Regions from separate parts of the Geminicoccus roseus DSM 18922 genome, predicted to be linked through region 1. Evidence: riboswitches for the same ligand, from Rfam matches in the RefSeq annotation. Region 1 holds a riboswitch; the other holds the start of a gene.
What was found. A riboswitch is a leader RNA that binds a small molecule or an ion and turns the genes downstream of it on or off. The one in region 1 is predicted to bind thiamine pyrophosphate.
Positions count from the first base shown of each region.

Region 2: it holds a riboswitch for thiamine pyrophosphate, as region 1 does, so the genes downstream of both, GEMRO_RS0120450 (FAD-dependent oxidoreductase) here and thiB (thiamine ABC transporter substrate binding subunit) in region 1, are expected to answer to the same signal.

Region 1 is NZ_KE386572.1:3,625,766-3,634,602, reverse strand. Features, by position in the region: gene GEMRO_RS0118150 (extracellular solute-binding protein) at 1-244, opposite strand, end outside; partial or broken gene GEMRO_RS35840 (restriction endonuclease) at 541-783, shown strand; gene GEMRO_RS35370 (HNH endonuclease) at 941-1,393, opposite strand; gene GEMRO_RS30390 (MBL fold metallo-hydrolase) at 1,716-2,780, shown strand; gene GEMRO_RS30385 (alpha/beta fold hydrolase) at 2,785-3,678, opposite strand; gene thiQ (thiamine ABC transporter ATP-binding protein) at 3,742-4,434, opposite strand; gene GEMRO_RS34355 (ABC transporter permease subunit) at 4,418-5,995, opposite strand; gene thiB (thiamine ABC transporter substrate binding subunit) at 5,971-6,969, opposite strand; TPP riboswitch at 7,022-7,129, opposite strand; gene GEMRO_RS32835 (ATP-binding protein) at 7,321-8,837, shown strand, end outside.
Region 2 is NZ_KE386572.1:4,115,742-4,124,578, forward strand. Features, by position in the region: gene ku (non-homologous end joining protein Ku) at 1-683, shown strand, start outside; gene ligD (DNA ligase D) at 693-3,278, shown strand; gene GEMRO_RS30860 (fatty acid desaturase) at 3,510-4,595, shown strand; TPP riboswitch at 5,026-5,161, shown strand; gene GEMRO_RS0120450 (FAD-dependent oxidoreductase) at 5,208-6,209, shown strand; gene thiS (sulfur carrier protein ThiS) at 6,206-6,403, shown strand; gene GEMRO_RS0120460 (thiazole synthase) at 6,410-7,180, shown strand; gene GEMRO_RS0120465 (thiamine phosphate synthase) at 7,185-7,787, shown strand; gene GEMRO_RS0120470 (HesA/MoeB/ThiF family protein) at 7,784-8,755, shown strand.

The sequences.
Region 1 (8,837 bases):
CCTTGGGCCCGCCGCTGTTCACCGTGACGCTGATCTCGACGCCCTCGAACGGCTTCTCGTCGGGCCCGAAGATCGTCCCCAGCTCCTCGCGGGTGACGGTGATGACCTGGTTGTCGTATTCCGGCCCCATCTGGATGGAGACGGTGTCGTCGTCGTTCCACGTCACCTGGCCCTCGGCGGACGCCTGTCCGACCGACAGCGCAAGTAACGCCGAAGCGCCCAGAAGAACGCTGGTCATGCGCATGGGATGAACCCCCTGATCTGTAGCGGCCTGTTCTTTGGCGGCCGTCCGGGAGGCACTATGCGCAGCCATCCCAAGCTTGGCTAGGCCCGATCAGGCAGGTCCACGCTCAAAGCCGCAGATCAAGGCACCCGCCATGCCGGCCAAAGACACGCCCCCATGAAGGCAGCGTCCCGGAACAGGCGCGGCCACCTGCTGGCCGGTTCCCGGATGTAGCGGCAGCATTGGCGAGGCTTCCGGCCAGGACAAGCGAAGATGCACTACCGGCCTCGGACAATACTCGGGCAATCGGCCAGTCAATGACCCTGTCGATCCAGGCGCTTCAGGCTCGGGCCGGCTCCGCCGACATCGCGGAACCTGTTGGCAAGATCCCGACAATCCTCGGCTTGCCGGACAGCGCGATGAGCTGCCGGCGCCAGAGATGCCGCGATGTCGTCGGCGCATCGGCAATCCGCGACGTTCGCGGCGCCATGGCCGGGCGTTGCGACCAGGACCTGTTCATCGCCACCAGCCGCTTCACCCCGGACGCCCGCCGCAAAACCGCCCGCGACGGAGCGCCTCCCGTCGGACGGATCGACGGCGAGGCGCTCTGCGATCTGCTGAAGGAGCTGAGGATCGGCGTCCGCACCAGGCAGGTCGGGAACGTCACCGTGCACCCGAAGGCCTTCAGCGCGATCGGACGCGGCCCGAACCCGCCGATCACGGCTCCAGTTCGCTGTCCCAGTACAGGAAGTCGCGCCAGCTCTGGTGCAGGTAGTTGGGCGGGAACTGCCGGCCGTTGCGGCGCAGGTGGAAGGTGGTCGGCTGCTGCGGCCGGGTCATCGGGTGCATGCCGCATTCGTGCGGCATCCGGTTGCCCTTGCGCAGATTGCAGCGGGTGCAGGCGGTGGTGATGTTGTCCCAGGAGGTCCGGCCGCCCCGCGAGCGCGGGATCACGTGGTCGAAGGTCAGCTCGTGGGTGGGCGCGGTCGTGCTGCAATACTGGCAGGTGAACGAATCGCGCAGGAACAGGTTGAAGCGGGTGAACGGCGGGCGCCGCTCCTGCGGGACATATTGCTTGAGCGCCACCACGCTCGGCAGCCGCAGTTCCTGTCCGGGCGAGCGGATCACCCGGTCGTAATGGGAAAGAACCGAAACGCGGTCCAGGAACATCGCCCGCACGGTGTCCTGCCAGCTCCACACCGACAGGGGATACCAGCTGAGCGGCTGGAAGTCCGCATTGAGAACAAGCGCCGGAAAGGCCGACGCGGCGAGGTGGGCATTCTCCGCGACCGATGCGAAGCGCCTGGGGCTGAAGGTCTGCGTGGTTGCGGCACGCCCCCCTTTGGCTCGGGTTTCCTCGACTGCCTGATCTGGGTAGACCCCTCCTGCGACGGTTTCAAGGCAACCTTGCGTTGGCTGCATGACTGCAGGTCCGGATGATCCGGGCTGCCGCCCTGGACGTAGCCCGTCCAGGCCGACATTCTCCGGATCCATGACCAAGACCCGCCGCGATCTCCTCTCGGTTCTGGCCGGAGCCCCGCTCCTGCTGGCCGGTTGCGCCGGCCGGGCCGAACCGAGGCAGATCCCGTTTATGCCCTGGCATCATGTCGAAGGCGGCTTCCGCAACCCGCCGGGCAGCCCGGTGCGCGCCGGCGAGCGCGGCGAGTGGTGGGCGTTCATGTGGCGAGGCTTCTCCCGGCGCAGCCCGGTGGAACTGGAGGACGGCCATGTGCTGGACCCGGGCCAGGCGAAGGTCCGCCTCGCCGCCGCGAAGGACGGCGACCTGGTCACCTGGCTTGGCCATGCCGGCTTCTTGATGCGGCTGAACGGGCGCTGGATCGCCTGCGACCCGTTCCTGTCGGACTATGCCTCGCCGGTGGCGCCGTTCGGGCCCAAGCGCTTCTCGCCGCCCTCCCTGGCCGCGGCCGACCTGCCGCCGATCGACGTGCTGCTCCTGTCGCACAACCATTACGACCATCTGGACCTGGCGACCCTGGAGCGCCTGCCGCTTTCCGGCGACGCCACCCTGGTCTGCCCGCTGAAGGTCTCAGGGTATCTGGACACCGGCCGTTTCGGCCGGGTGGTGGAGCTGGACTGGCACGAGGCCACCGAGATGCCGGGCCTCTCCATCACCGCCCTGCCCTCGATCCATTTCTCCGCCCGCACGCTGTGGGACCGCAACCAGTCCTTGTGGAGCGGCTTTTTGCTGACCACGCCCAAGCGGCGGGTCTATTTCGTGGGCGACACCGCGTTCGGCCCGGTGTTCGAGGAGCTTGGCCGCGCCTACGGCCCGGTCGACCTGGCGCTGGTGCCGATCGGCGCCTACGAGCCGCGCAAGCTGATGCAGGCCTCGCACTGCACCCCCGAGGAGGCGGTGGAGATCGGCCGGCTGTTCCGGGCGAACAACGTGGTCGGGATGCACTGGGGCGTGGTCCGGCTGACCGACGAGCCGCCGTTCGAGCCGCCCGCCCGTTTCCGCGACGCCATCGCCGGGGTCGGCCAGGCGCCGGACTGGGGCTGGGTGATGGCGGTGGGCGAGACCCGGGCGCTGGCCTGATTGCTCAGGCCGGTGCTGGAGGCCCGGCCGGGCCGGTGGCCGGATCGGGGCCGGCGCCCGCCTCCGCAACCGACGCCTGGTCCAGGAACGCCTGGATCGCCGCCGCCACCTCGTCCGGATATTCCTCGTGCGCGGCCAGCGCGCCCGGCACCCGGACTGTGCTCACCCGCCCGGTCTGCGCCAGGGCGTCCATCTCCGCCGCCGAGCGCCGGGGCGCGCCTTCCGGCCGCAGCATCAGGGTCGGCGGCAGCTCCCGCTCGAACAGCTTCAGGAACGCCTCGCGCGAGCCCACCGGGTCCAGCCCGCCGCTGACGAACGCGGCGGTGCCGAAGCGGGCGTCGCGATGCCGGGTGATCGCGCGCTTGGCCTGGATCACCGCCTCGGTGACGTTGCCGGGATCGGCATAGACATGGGCGCGCATCATCTTGGCCAGCATCGGCCGGCCGACATTGGCCCGGTAGAGCAGTTCGCCCACCGCCGGCAGCTCGATCGCCCGGCGGACCCGGCCGCGCCAGGCCTGGCGGGCGTCGCCCAGCATGGTCGGCAACGGCCCGCGCCAGGTCGGCGCCACCAGGGCCAGCCGGTGGAACAGGCCCGGATGGCGCCCGGCCGCCTCGACCAGGTAGGTGGCGGCATGGCCGGCGGCGATGCCGATCACCGGCGGCGGCCCGGTCTCCGCCAGCAGCCCCTCCAGGAACGCCCGCATCGTGTCGGGCTTGAGCTGGGGCCGGCCGCGCGCCCGGTCGCCGAAGCCCGGCCAGTCGGCGGTGACGCAGCGCAGCCGGCCTTCCAGCCGCCTGGCCAGCGGCGCCATCTCCGCCCGCGCCGAGATCGAGGAAAGAGCCGGCAGCAGCAGTGCCGTCGCCACCTGGTCCATCGCGTCGTTCCGTTGCCTCATGCCGGGTCCGGTCCCTGGCCCGGCCCCAGGATTCTTGAAGATGGCGCGGCCGGCCCCGGATCGCTAGCCCAGATACGAAGCCAGCACCGGCGGCGGATCGGCCAGGATCGCGTCGCGCGGGCCGGCCGCCACGATCTTTCCCTCCGCCAGCACCGCCAGGCGGTCGGCGATCCGGGCGGCATCCTCCGGCTGGTGGGTCACCAGCAGCACGGTCAGGCCCTGCTCGGTGCGCAGCTGGGCGACCAGGTCCAAAAAGTCCCGGCGCATGGCCGGCCCCAGGGCTGCGAACGGCTCGTCCAGCAAAAGGAGCGGCCGGTGGCGCACCAGGCAGCGGGCCAAGGCCGCGCGCTGGCGCTCGCCGCCGCTGAGCTCGTAGGGGCGCCGCCCGGCCAGGGCGCCGATCTGCAGCCGCTCCAGGGCGGCCGTGACCGTGGCGCGCTCCGGCGGGGCCAGCCGCCCGCTCGGCCGGATGCCCAAGGCCACGTTGGTGGCGACGTCCAGGTGGCCGAACAGATTGTGGTCCTGGAACAGGCTGGTGACCGGGCGCCCGGCCGGCGGCAGCCCGGTCACGTCCCGCCCCTCGATCCGGATCCGCCCGGACGTGGGCTCCAGGAAGCCCGCCACCAGGTCGAGCAGGGTCGACTTGCCGCCGCCGGATGGGCCGATCAGCGCGGTGATCGAGCCCTGCGGCACCTGCAGGTCGTAGTGGAACTCGCTGCCCTCGTGGCGGAAGCGGACGTCATCGACCTGCAGCACGCGCCAATCCCCGTTCCACCAGCCACATCAAGGACGCCGCCAGCGCCACCAGCACCACCGCGGTCACCGCCGCGTCGTCGGAACGGTACGAGCCTGCCTGCAGATAAAGATGCATCGGCAGGGTGCGCGCCTGGTCGGCGCCGAACAGCGCCACCACCCCGAAATCGCCCAGGGAGAAGGCGGCGACCAGCCCGCCGGCCAGGCCCGCCACCGGCAGCACGGTCGGCAGGTCGACCAGGCGCAGCCGGGTCCAGCCGCTTATCCCCAGCGCCTGGCACAGCCGGCCATGCTCCAACTCGCGCCGCGCCACTTCCGGGGCCAGGATCGCCACCACGTAGGGCAGGCCCAGCAGGCCGTTGGCCAGTGCGATCGCCGGCAGCGCCACCTCGGCGGGATCGACCAGATGGCGCAGCAGCAGGAACAGTCCGGCCCCCAGCGCTAAAGCCGGGGTCACCAGCGGCACCGAGCCCACCAGCTCGCCGATCCGGCCGGAAAGCCCGCGCTGGCCGCGCCCGCCCAGCACCAGCAGCGTCCCGGCGACCAGCGCCAGCAGCGCAGCACCCAGGGCCACCAGCACGCTGTTGCGCAGGGCCAGCCAGAACATCGGGCTGGACAGCACGGCACCCCAGGGCCCGCCGGCGGCGGCCTGCAGCAGGGCTGCGAGCGGCGAGAGCAGGAACAGGAGCGCCAGCGCCAGCACCAGCCCGTCCAGGGCCTTGGCCAGCCGGCCGTCTTCGACCCGGACCCGCACCGGCGCCCCGGCGGACAACCCGGTGCGGGCCACGCCGACGCTGCTGCCGAGCCCCACCAGCGCCACGCAGATCGCGATCTGCACCAGCGAGAGCAGGGCCGCGCGCACCAAATCGGCCTCGACCCTGAGCGCCTCGTAGATCGCGACTTCCAGCGTGGCGCCACGAGGTCCCCCGCCCAGCGTCATCGGCAGGGCGAAGCTGGTGAAGCAGAGCATGAACACGATCCCGCACGCCCGGGCGATCCGTGGGGCCAGGACCGGCGCCTCGATCAGGCGCAGCCGGGCCAGGTCGCCCAGGCCCAGCTGGCGGGCCAGCCGCCACTGCTCGGCCGGCACCGCCGCCCAGGCCGGCAGGAGGATGCGCACCGCCAGCGGCAGGTTGAGGAACACATGGCCCAGCACGATCCCGGCCAGGCCGTAGACCGAGGGCCAGGTGAGACCCAGCGCCTCGAACAGGCCGGCCATGAAGCCGCGCCGGCCGAACAGCACCAGCAGCGCGCTGCCCGCCACCAAGGCCGGCACCAGCACCGGCAGCGCCAAAAGCCGCTCCAGGACCAGCCGCCCGGAAAAGCTTCGCCTGGCCAGGGCGCGGGCCACCAGCACCGCCGGCAGCACCGCCAGGAGGGTAGAGAGCAGCGCCTGGAAGAGGGTGAAGCGCAGGATGCCAAGCGTGCGCGCGTCAAGCAGCGCCCGGGACGCGCCGCCCTCGGCCAGCCCCGTCGCCAACAGGGTCAGGATCGGCAGGAGCAGCGCGGTGGCCACCAGGCCGGCGGTGGCCCAGCCGATCAGCGCGCCAGGCTTGCCAGCCACTCGTCCACCCAGGCGGCCCGGTTGGCGCTCACGGTCGCGGCGTCGGTCAACAGCGCCCGCTCCGGCTGGACCAGTTCCTCGAACGCGTCCGGCAGCTCCACCCCGTCCCGGTCGGCCGGGTACATCCAGTTGCTGGTCGGCAGGATCGCTTGCGCCTCGGGCGAGACCAGGAAGCGGAGGAACTGCTGGGCCAGCTCCGGCTCCTGGGCGTTCGCGGTGCGCGCCGCCACCTCGATCTGCAAATAGTGCCCCTCGGCGAACGGTGCCGCCCGGATGTCGTCCTTGCCCTCCGCGACCATGTGGTAGGCGGGCGAGGTCGTGTAGCTCAGCGCCATGGTCGCCTCGCCCTTCAGGAACAGGTCGTAGGCCTCGCTCCAGCCCTTGGTGACGGTCAGGATCCGGGGAGAGAGCTTCTCCCAGTAGGCTTTCGCATCGTCGCCAAAGACGGCCTTGACCCAAAGCAGCAGGCCCAGGCCCGGCGTGCTGGTGCGCGGGTCCTGCAGCACCACGGTGAGCGACGGGTCGGCCTCGGCCAGCTCCGCCAGGCTCTTGGGCGGCTCCGCCAGGCGGGTCCGGTCGTAGACGAACGCGAAGTAGCCCCAGTCATAGGGCACGAAGTCCGGGTCGTCGTAGGCCACCGGCAGGTCCAGCCCGGCCAGGTCCAGTTGGTGCGGCGCCACCTGCACCATGGAGCGCGCGCTGTCGGTGAGGCTGGTGTCCAGCCCCAGGATCACGTCGGCCTTGGAGCTGTCGCCCTCCAGCTTCAGCCGGGCCAGCATCGCCACGCCGTCATCGACCGAGGTCCAGACCAGGTCGCAGCCGCATTGTGCCTCGAACCGGCGCTCCAGCTCCGGCCCCGGCCCCCACTCGCTGGTGAAGGACGCATAGGTATAGACGTCCAGCACCGGCTTCGCCCAAGCCGGCCCGGCGGCCAGCAGCAGAAACGCCGCCAGCCCGCCCTTGAGATGCCTCATTCGTTCCACCTCCCCAAGCGCGGGGGGAAGAGGCGCAGCGCCGCCAGTGTTCTGGGCTGCTGCCGCCCGTTCCCTACGCCGGCATGATCCGGATCAGGTTCCTGGGGTTCGCCATGGGCGTCTCAGCCGGCCCGGTCGGCCGGCACCCCCCGGGTCGCTGCCACGCCCTTAGGTGCCCGCGGGTTGGAGCACAAGCCCGGCCGATCTGCGGCGGTGCGGCCGGCAGGATGCGCTTCGGCGCAATCGGCGCTGTACGGCGGACGCATCTTCATGCATGATACTTGGGATTTTCTGCGGTTTTCTTGTTGATTTTTATATTTGGTTAATTTCCGGCTGGAGCGACTGATAAACTTGCGGCCTCCCGAAGAAAAGTCCGGATGGTTCCGGGTATATATTCTGCTGGTCACGCTGAATATTGCGGTGATTGTCGGCGGCGCCTATTTGGGCCGGACGATCAAGCAGAATCATGACCAGTCGGTCCAGGCCAACCATCGCTGGGTGGAGCGGCTGGCCAGCTATTCCGACCTGGCCAGGCTGGCCGGGGCGGTGAACGCGCCCGGCAACGACGTGTTCGACAGCCTCCGGCTCGACCAGGAGATCCAGCTGCGCGACCGGGCGCGCACCGCCTTCGACCAGGAACTGGCGGAGGCGCGCGCCGAGCTGATCGGCCATGTCCAGCCGGAGCGGGCGGTACCGCTCCTGGCCTGGCTGGACGAGGCCGAGGCGGTGATGGCGCGGATGGTATCGGTGTCCGACCAGCTGTTCGACCATCTGGCGCGGGACGAGCCGGCGCAGGCCGCCGCCCGGATGGCCAGCATGGACCGGGCCTATGGCGACTTCGCCGAGGTGATGGCCGGGCTCAACCGGCAGGTCGGCCAGATCCAGACCCACGAGTTCGGCGAGCAGATCGCGGCGATGCGGCGCCTGGATGTCCTGGAGCTGGTGATCGGCGGCCTGGTGGTGGCCATGGTCGTGGGCATGACCTTCTACGGCTACAAGATCGTGCAGAAGCTGCAGGTCGACGAGGAAAAGCTGGAGCGCTACTCGGCGAGCCTGGCCGAGGCGCGCGACGCCGCGGATGCCTCGAACCGGGCGAAGTCGGTGTTCCTGGCCCTGGTCAGCCACGAGATCGGCACGCCGCTCACCGCCGTGCTGGGCAGCGCCGACCTGATCGCCGCGGCGAAGCTGCCCGAGGAGACCCGCGCCACGGTGCGGGCGCTGCAGACTTCCGGCCGGCACCTGATGGCGATCGTCCAGGACATCCTCGATTTCTCCCGGCTGGAGGCCGGGGAGTTCCGCCTGGAGCCGGTGGACTTCCGGGTCGCGGAGGTTTTGGAGCAGGTCGAGTGGCTGACCGCGCCGGCCGCGGCGGAGCGCGGGATCGGGCTGCGCTTCGACAGCGAGATCGCGGCGGGGCCGGTGCTGCGCGGCGATCCCACCCGGCTGCGCCAGGTCCTGCTCAACCTGGTCGGCAACGCGATCAAGTTCACCGTGGAGGGCGAGGTGCGGGTCGAGACCACGATCCGCCCGCAGGGCCGGCACGGCCTGGTCCTGCAGGTCGCGGTGACCGATACCGGGATCGGCATCCGCCCGGAGGAGCAGGCCCGGCTGTTCCAGCCCTTCTGCCAGGCCGGCCATGCGGCGGGCCGGCGCGACCGGGGCGGCACCGGCCTGGGCCTGGCGATCTGCCGGCGGCTGGTGGAGGCGATGGGCGGCAGCATCGAGCTGGAGAGCCGGATCGGCGAGGGCAGCCGGTTCCGCTTCGCCATCCCGTTCGAGGCCGGCGATCGCCGCCTGGTCGAGGAGCAGCTGGTGTTCGGCCCGGCCAGCTGCCCGCCGCGGCGGATCCTGGTGGTCGACGATGCCGC
Region 2 (8,837 bases), 490 kb from region 1:
ATGTCGAGATCGAGGACGAGGAATATGCCTCGGTCGCCCTGGAAAGCACCCACACGATCGAGATCGACAGCTTCGTGCCCCGCTCGCAGGTCGACGAGATCTATGTCGACACGCCCTACTACCTGGCGCCCACCGACAAGGTCGGCGAGGAGGCGTTCGCGGTGATCCGCGAGGCGATGCGCAGCCGCAAGATGGTGGGGCTGGCCCGGCTGGTGCTGTACCGGCGCGAGCGGGTGGTGATGCTGGAGCCGCGCGAGAAGGGCATGCTGCTCACCACGCTGCATTACGTCGGCGAGGTGCGCGACGACGCGGAGTATTTCGAGGACATCGGCGACACCCGGATCGGCAAGGACATGCTCGACCTGGCCGGGCACATCATCGACACCAAGATGAGCCGGTTCGACCCGTCCCGGTTCAAGGACCGCTACGAGGAGGCCCTGGCCGAGCTGGTCAAGGCGAAGGCCAAGGGCAAGCAGCCCAAGCCCGCGAAGGCGCCGCGCAAGCCCGGCAACGTGGTCAACCTGATGGACGCGCTCAAGGCCAGCCTCGGCTCCAACGACAACAGCAGCGACGAGGACGAGCCCAAGCCCCGCAAGGGCAGCGCCTCGTCCGGCAGGTCGAAGAGTTCCGGCACGGCGAAGAAGAAGCCCGCCGCCAAGCCGGCCAGGCGCAAGGCCGGGTAGTCGCCGCCCATGGCGCTGGACGAATACGCCGCCAGGCGCGACTTCACCCGGACCGGCGAGCCCAAGGGCGGCAAGGCCCGCTCCGGCGGGAACAGCTTCGTGGTCCAGAAGCACGATGCCCGCCGCCTCCATTACGACCTGCGCCTGGAGATGGACGGCGTCCTCAAGAGCTGGGCAGTGACCCGGGGCCCGAGCCTGGTGGCCGGGGACAAGCGGCTGGCGGTGCAGGTCGAGGACCATCCGCTGGACTACGGGACCTTCGAGGGAAACATCCCGCCCGGCGAGTATGGCGCCGGCTCGGTGATCGTCTGGGACCGCGGGAGCTGGCGGCCCGAGGGCGATCCGCAGGCCGGGCTGAGCAAGGGCCACCTGTCGTTCACCCTGGATGGCGAGAAGCTCGCCGGCGGCTGGCACCTGGTCCGGATGCACCGCAGGCGCGGCGAGAAGCGCGACAACTGGCTGCTGATCAAGCAGGACGACGAGGTCGCCCGATCGGAAGGGGCCCCGGACATCCTGGACGAGGCGCCGGATTCGGTGGCGAGCGGCCGGTCCAACGACGAGGTCGCCGCCGGCGCCGGACCATCCGAGAAGAAGCCCGCTGCGCGCAAGACGGCGTCGAAGGCCAAGCCCCGAAAGAAGGCGAAGCCCCCCAAGGTCCAGCCCCTGCCGGACTTCATCCCGCCCTGCCTGGCCAGGCTGGAGGCGGCGCCGCCCGCCGGCGATCGCTGGCTGCACGAGATCAAGTTCGACGGCTACCGGATCCAGGCCCGGGTGCTGGACGGCCAGGTCACCCTCTTGACCCGCTCCGGCCTGGACTGGAGCAACCGGTTCGGCACGGCGATCCCAAAGGCGCTGGCGGGGCTGGACGCGCACAGCCTGGTGCTGGATGGCGAGATCGTGGTCGAGAACGAGGCAGGCGCCTCGGACTATGTGGCGCTGCGCACCGCCCTGTCCGAAGGCCACGCCGGGCAGTTCCGCTGCTACCTGTTCGACCTTCTGCACCTGGACGGCCAGGACCTGCGCGGCCAGCCGCTCTGGCAGCGCAAGCAGACGCTGCGCCAGCTGCTGCACGGTTTGGGCGACGACCAGCCGCTGCGGTTCAGCGAGAGCTTTCCCGAGCAGGGCGACCTCGTGCTGCAGCATGCCTGCCGGCTCAGCCTGGAGGGCATCGTCTCCAAGCGCAAGGACGCCCCCTACCGCTCCGGGCGCAGCGGCGACTGGATCAAGTCGAAATGCACCGACCGCCAGGAATTCGTGGTGGCCGGCTGGGTTCCGTCCAGCACGTCGTCCAAGGCGGTGGGCTCGCTGGTGCTGGCCTATCACGAGGATGGGGAGTTGGTGCATGCCGGCCGGGTCGGCACCGGCTTTGGCCGGGCCATCGCCAGGGAGCTGTGGGCGCGGCTGCAGGAGCTGGGCAAGGGCCGGATGCCGTTCCGGCAGCGCCCGGAGCGCAGCGACCGCGACGTGCGCTGGGTGCCGCCGGAGCTGGTGGCCGAGGTCGAGTTCCGCGGCTGGACCGGCGACCGCCTGCTGCGGCATGCCTCGTTCCGGGGGCTGCGCGACGACAAGCCGGCCACCGAGATCGTGCGCGAGGTTCCCGAGCAGGCGGAGCCCGCGGAACAGCCGGAGCCCGCGCCGCCTGCGAAGAAGCGCCAGGCCGCCCGCAAGCCGCCCACCAACGCCCGCCTCACCCATCCCGACCGGGTCTACTGGCCGGATGCCGGGATCACCAAGGAGGCCCTTGCCAGCTATTACGCGGAAGTCTGGCCGGCGATGGCGCCGCACGTGGTGGCAAGGCCGCTGTCCCTGCTGCGCTGCCCGGACGGCATCGGCGGCAAGTGCTTCTTCCAGAAATCGCCCTGGCGCGGGATCGGCCAGGCCGTCTCGGTGCTGGAGAACCCGGGCGACGGCGGCGATACCGTGCTGGCGATCGAAAACCTGGACGGGATGATCGCGCTGGTCCAGGGCGGCGTGCTGGAGGTCCATCCCTGGGGGGTGCGGGTCGACGACCTGGGCCATCCCGACCAGCTCACCTTCGACCTGGACCCGGATCCGGGGATCGGCTGGGAGGCGCTGAAGCAGGCGGCGCTGGAGGTGCGCGCGCGGCTGGCGGAGAGCGGGCTCCAGAGCTTCCTGAAGACCACCGGCGGCAAGGGCCTGCATGTCGTGGTGCCGCTGAAGCCCAGGGCGGACTGGACGGCCGCCAAGGCGTTCGCGAAGGATCTTGCCGGCGCCATGGCCAAGGACAGCCCCGGCCTCTACACCGCCACCATGTCGAAAAAGGCGCGGGCCGGGCGGATCTTCGTCGACTGGCTGCGCAACGGTCGCGGCAACACAGCCGTCGCCGCCTTCTCGACCCGGGCCCGTCCGGGGGCGCCGGTCTCCACGCCGCTTGGCTGGGATGAGCTGGGCCCGGACCTGCGCGGCACGCAGTTCAGCCTGGGCAGCGTGCCCGCGCGGCTCGGCCACCTGACGGCCGATCCCTGGAAGGGCTTCTTCAGGACCGGGCAGGTGCTTCCGGCAGGGAGCGGGAGCAAGCGAAAGTCCCCTGGAAAGCCGAAGGAATCCAGGGCGAAGGAGCGAGATGCCCATTGAAAGTGATCGGATGCCATCGCAATGCCGTACCCAGTCTTCAGTTGCGACGCCGGGACAGTCGCTTCATCTACATGGATGGCGGAGTAGTTGCTAATGTGGCCCTGGGGCAAGTGACATCATTTGCCGTTGGCCGGTGGTGAAAGCGCGCCGATCCAAATTGGATTTCTTCGAGTTTCCGCCTATCTGTAATTCGCATTCTGCCATGCGCTCGGATTGGCCGCGCGTGTCCGGATGCATGGACAGGAACGATCGTTGACCGCGAGCACGCCTCTTGACGTTTCCCGGGCCCATGCCGCCCGGGACTGGATGAAGAAACTCAGCCCGTACCGGGAAGCCAGCACCAGGCGCAGCCTGTTCGAGCTCGCCGTCACCGTGGTGCCGTTCCTGGCCGCGTGGATCGCCATGGCGGCCGCGGTGAACTTCGGCCAGTACTGGCTCTATGCGCTGCTGCTGGCCCCGGCCGCGGGCCTGGTGGTCCGCCTGTTCATGATCCAGCACGATTGCGGCCACGGCTCGTTCTTCCCGCGCCGCGGCCCCAACGACTGGACCGGGAGGGTGATCGGCATCCTGACCCTGACCCCCTACGACTACTGGCGGCACAGCCACGCGATCCATCACGCCAATTCCGGCAAGCTGGAGGGCCGCGGGATCGGCGACGTCGACACGCTGACGGTCGAGGAATATCTCGGCCGCTCCCGGCTCGGCCGGATCCGCTACTGGCTGTACCGCCACCCGGTCGTGATGTTCGGGATCGGCCCGGCCTATCTGTTCGTGCTGCAGTACCGCCTGCCGCTGGGCTTCATGGGCAAGGGCCGGCCCTGGCTCAGCACGATGCTGACCAACCTCGCGATCGCCGCCATGGCCGCCGTCCTGATCTGGCAGGTCGGGCTCGCCACCTTCCTCCTGGTCCATGTGCCGGTGGTGCTGCTGGCCGCCGCCGCCGGGGTCTGGCTGTTCTACGTCCAGCACCAGTTCGAGGAGACCCACTGGGCGCCGGATGTCGACTGGAGCATGCCGGAGGCTGCCCTGCACGGCAGCTCGCACTACGACCTGCCGGCGGTGCTGCGCTGGTTCACCGCCAACATCGGCATCCACCATGTCCACCACCTGGTCAGCCGGATCCCCTACTACCGCCTGCCCGAGGTCCTGCGCGACCATCCCGAGCTGCGCGAGGTCGGCCGATTGACCCTGCGCGAAAGCCTGGGCTGCGTGCGCCTGGTGCTGTGGGACGAGACCAGGAAGCGGCTGGTGTCGTTCCGGGAAGTGCGCCGCCAGCGCCGCCTGGACCTGGAAGCCGGCGCCCTGCCGGCCACCTGAGCCGGCACCCGCGCGCTCGCTCAGGAGCGCGCGGGTGCCCGAAAGCCCCGCCCACCGCCAGCGCGTCGCGGACCTGAGGCAGATCGGGCGGGCGGCGAGCCCGGGCGTGAAGCCGCGTCGGCGCGGGCAGGGCGTGAGGCCATGCTGAACCCCGTCGCCAAGCCCCTTGCCGGCCTGCAGCCTGTCCGGCTGCTTTGCCGGCCTGCCGAGGCACGGCGGTACCGGCGGCACCGCCTCGATCGGGGGCGCCCCTGGCTTGCCGGTCCCCGCAGCCTTTGCCGGCGCTCGGCTGGCAACCCGGGGAATGCTGATCCGCTCGGCTGGACGCGCCGCGCCCCGGCGCTCGGCAGGTTCCACGACGGGATTCCGGCCGGGCTTAAGCGCGCCCGCGCCCAACCCATTTGACTCCGGGGCCCGGCGGCCCCACGTTTCGCTCACCTAGGGGAGCCCCGCGAGGGGGCTGAGAGGCCATCGGCATCCGGGCAGCCGCCCGTCGGATGCGGCATGGCGACCCTTCGAACCTGATCCAGTTCATGCTGGCGTAGGGATGGGTGACCGCTGCAATCCGGCAGAGATCGACCCCCCATCGCCGGGATGGGGAGTTGCCGCCGCATGCGCGTTGCCGTCATCGGAGCCGGGGTCGCCGGCCTGACCGCCGCCCTGGCCTTTGCCCGGCGCGGCTGCGAGGTGCGCGTCTACGAGCGGGGACCATCGCTCGGCGCCACCTCCTGCTCGCGCTATGCCGGGGGCATGCTGGCACCCTGGTGCGAGCGCGAGAGCGCCGAGCCGCAGGTCGTCGAGCTGGGCCGGGAGGCGCTGGCCTACTGGCCGAAGGTCCATCCCGGTACCCTGCAGCATGGCAGCCTGGTGCTGGCGCCCAGGCGCGACGAGCGCGAGCTGGACCGCTTCGCCAGGCGCACCAGCCGCTACCAGACCCTCGACGCTGACGGACTGGCCGAACTGGAGCCGGACTTGGCCGGGCGGTTCGGCCGGGGCCTGTTCTTTGCCGACGAAGCCCATCTCGACCCGCGCGCCGCCCTGCCGTCGCTGGCCGACCGCCTGGCGGAGCAGGGAGTCCCGATCCGCTTTGGCGTCGACGCGCTGGCCGAGCCGCCCAAGGCCGACCTGCGGGTCGACTGCCGAGGCCTTGCCGCCCGCGACCGGCTGGCCGACCTGCGCGGCGTGAAGGGCGAGATGCTGATCCTGCGCTGCCGGGACGTGACCCTGAACCGGCCGGTCCGCCTGCTGCACCCGCGCTTCCCGCTCTACATCGTGCCGCGCCCGGACAATCTGTTCATGGTCGGCGCCACCATGATCGAGAGCGACGAGCGCAGCCGGGTGACCGCCCGCTCCATGGTCGAGCTGCTGAACGCCGCCTATGCGCTGCACCCGGCGTTCGGCGAGGCCGAGATCGTGGAGATCGGCGCCGATGTCCGCCCGGCCTTTGCCGACAACCTGCCGCGGGTCCGCCGGGACGGCGACAACCTGTACCTGAACGGCCTGTTCCGGCACGGCTTCCTCTTGTCGCCGGCCCTGGCGCGGATCGCCACGGAGCTGGTCCTGGATAATCAACAGATCCAGGGCATTACCGAGATAACCGGAGGTCATAAATGAAGATCGTGGTCAATGGCGAGCCGGTGGAGACTGCCGCGACCTCGCTGGCGGCCCTGCTGGAGGAACTGGGCTATGGCGCCACGGTGGTGGCGACCGCGGTGAACGGCAGCTTCACCCCGGCGCCCCGGCGGCCGGAGACCGGGCTGAACGAGGGCGACCAGGTCGAGATCCTGGCGCCGATGCAGGGAGGCTGAGCAATCATGGAGGTTTACGGGACGATCCTGAACTCGCGTCTCCTGCTCGGCACCTCGCAATATCCTTCGCCGGCGATCCTGGCCGATTCGGTGAAGGCGGCCGGGTCGGAGCTGGTGACCGTGTCGCTGCGCCGGGAATCCGGGGTCGAGCGGGCCGGGCAGGGCTTCTGGTCGCTGATCCGCTCGCTGGGGGTGCGGGTGCTGCCCAACACCGCCGGCTGCCACACGGTCAAGGAAGCGGTCGCCACCGCGCAGATGGCGCGCGAGGTGTTCGGCACGCCCTGGATCAAGCTGGAGGTGATCGGCAACCACGACACCCTGCAGCCGGACGTGTTCGCCCTGGTCGAGGCGGCACGGATCCTCAGCGCCGACGGCTTCCAGGTCTTTCCCTACACCACCGACGACCTGATCGTCGGGGAGAAGCTGCTGGAGGCGGGCTGCCAGGTCCTGATGCCCTGGGGAGCGCCGATCGGCTCGGGCAAAGGCCTGAACAACCTGTTCGCCCTGCGCAGCATGCGCGCGCACTTCCCCGACACGCCGCTGGTGGTCGATGCCGGGATCGGGCTGCCCTCCCATGCCGCCCAAGCGATGGAGCTGGGCTACGACGCGATCCTGCTCAACACCGCGGTGGCCAAGGCCGGCGACCCGGTGCGGATGGCCCATGCGTTCAAGCTGGCGGTCGAGGCCGGCCGGGCCGCGTTCGAGGCCGATCCGATGGAGCCGCGCGACATGGCGGCCCCGTCCACCCCGGTGCTGGGCACCGCGTTCCGGAGCTGAAGCGATGCTCGATCCCTTCTACCTGATCGTCGATCATCCGCGCTGGATGGAGCGGCTCTTGCCGGTGGGGGTGCGCCTGGTGCAGCTGCGCGCCAAGGACCATCCCGAGCCGGAGCTGCGCCGGATGGTCCGGCAAAGCCGCGACCTGGCCGTAGCCGCCGGGGCGCAGCTGGTGGTCAACGACCATTGGCGGCTGGCGATCGAGGAGGGCTGCGACTTCGTTCATCTGGGCCAGGGCGACCTGGACAGCGCCGACCTGGGCGCCATCCGCGCCGCCAACATCCGGCTGGGCGTCAGCACCCATGACGATGCCGAGCTGGAGCGCGCCCTGGCGCTGCGCCCGGACTACCTGGCGCTGGGACCGATCTACCCCACCATCCTGAAGAAGATGCCCTGGGCGCCGCAGGGGCTGGAGCGGATCGGCAGCTGGAAGGTGCGGACCGGCGGGATCCCGCTGGTCGCGATCGGCGGGCTGACCCCGGAGCGGGCGCCGGGCGTGCTGGCGGCCGGCGCCGACAGCGCCGCGGTGGTGACCGACATCCTGCTCCATCCCGACCCGGAGGCGCGGACGCGCAAGTGGCTGGCGGTCACCCGGAGGCAGGCATGACCACCGACCGCTATGCCCGCCAGAAGGTCCTGGCCGAGGTCGGCGACGCCGGCCAGGAACGCCTGGCCGCGGCCCGGGTCCTGGTAGTCGGTGCCGGCGGCCTGGGCTCGCCGGTGCTGGCCAACCTGGCAGGAGCCGGGATCGGCCGGCTTGCCGTGGTCGACCATGACCGGGTCGAGACCTCCAACCTGCACCGCCAGCCCTTGTTCCGGCAGGTTGATGTCGGGCGGCCGAAGGCGGAGGCCGCCCGCGACGCGCTTCTTGCCTATAATTCAGAGATTTGCGTGGATGCGCTCGTCCTGAAGCTCAAGGCCGGCAACGCCGCAGGCCTGGTGGCCGCCGCTGACATCGTGGTGGACGCGGCCGACAGCCTGGCGGTCACCTACATCCTGAGCGATGCGTGCCGGGAGGCCGGCAAGCCCCTGGTGTCGGCCGCGGTGCTGGGCCTTGGCGGCTATGTCGGCACGTTCTGCGGCAGCGCCCCCAGCTACCGGGCGGTGTTCCCCGACATGCCTACCCAGGTTGGCTCCTGCGCCGCCAACGGCGTGCTCGGCCCGGTGGTGGCCACCATGGGCTCGCTGCAGGCGCACATGGTCCTTCAGCTGGTCCTGGGCCTCGACCCCTCGCCGGCCGGGCGGCTGGTGTCGGTCGACCTGCGTCGTTTGTCGTTCGGCGGCTTCTCCTTCCTGGGCACGCCGGAGCCCGACGGCCCGGCCCTGCCGTTCATCGACCTGGACGGGCTGCAGCCCTCCGACCTGGTGGTCGACCTGCGCGACCCGCAGGAGGCCCCGGCCACGGTGACCGACGCCGCCCGGCGGATCCTGCCGGCCGAGATCGCCCAGGCGCAGCTTCCCCGCGACCGCCGGATCGTGCTGGCCTGTCCCGGCGGCATCCGCGCCCATCGCGCCGCCCGCGTCCTGGCCGGGCGCGACTACCAGGACCTGGCGGTGGTCGCGATCGGCAGCTGACGCCGCGGTGCGGGACTCGGCCCCGGCACCCCACAGCCCGCCGCTCGCCACCCGCCAGGCCTCCTGGCTTGGCCGGCGCGGG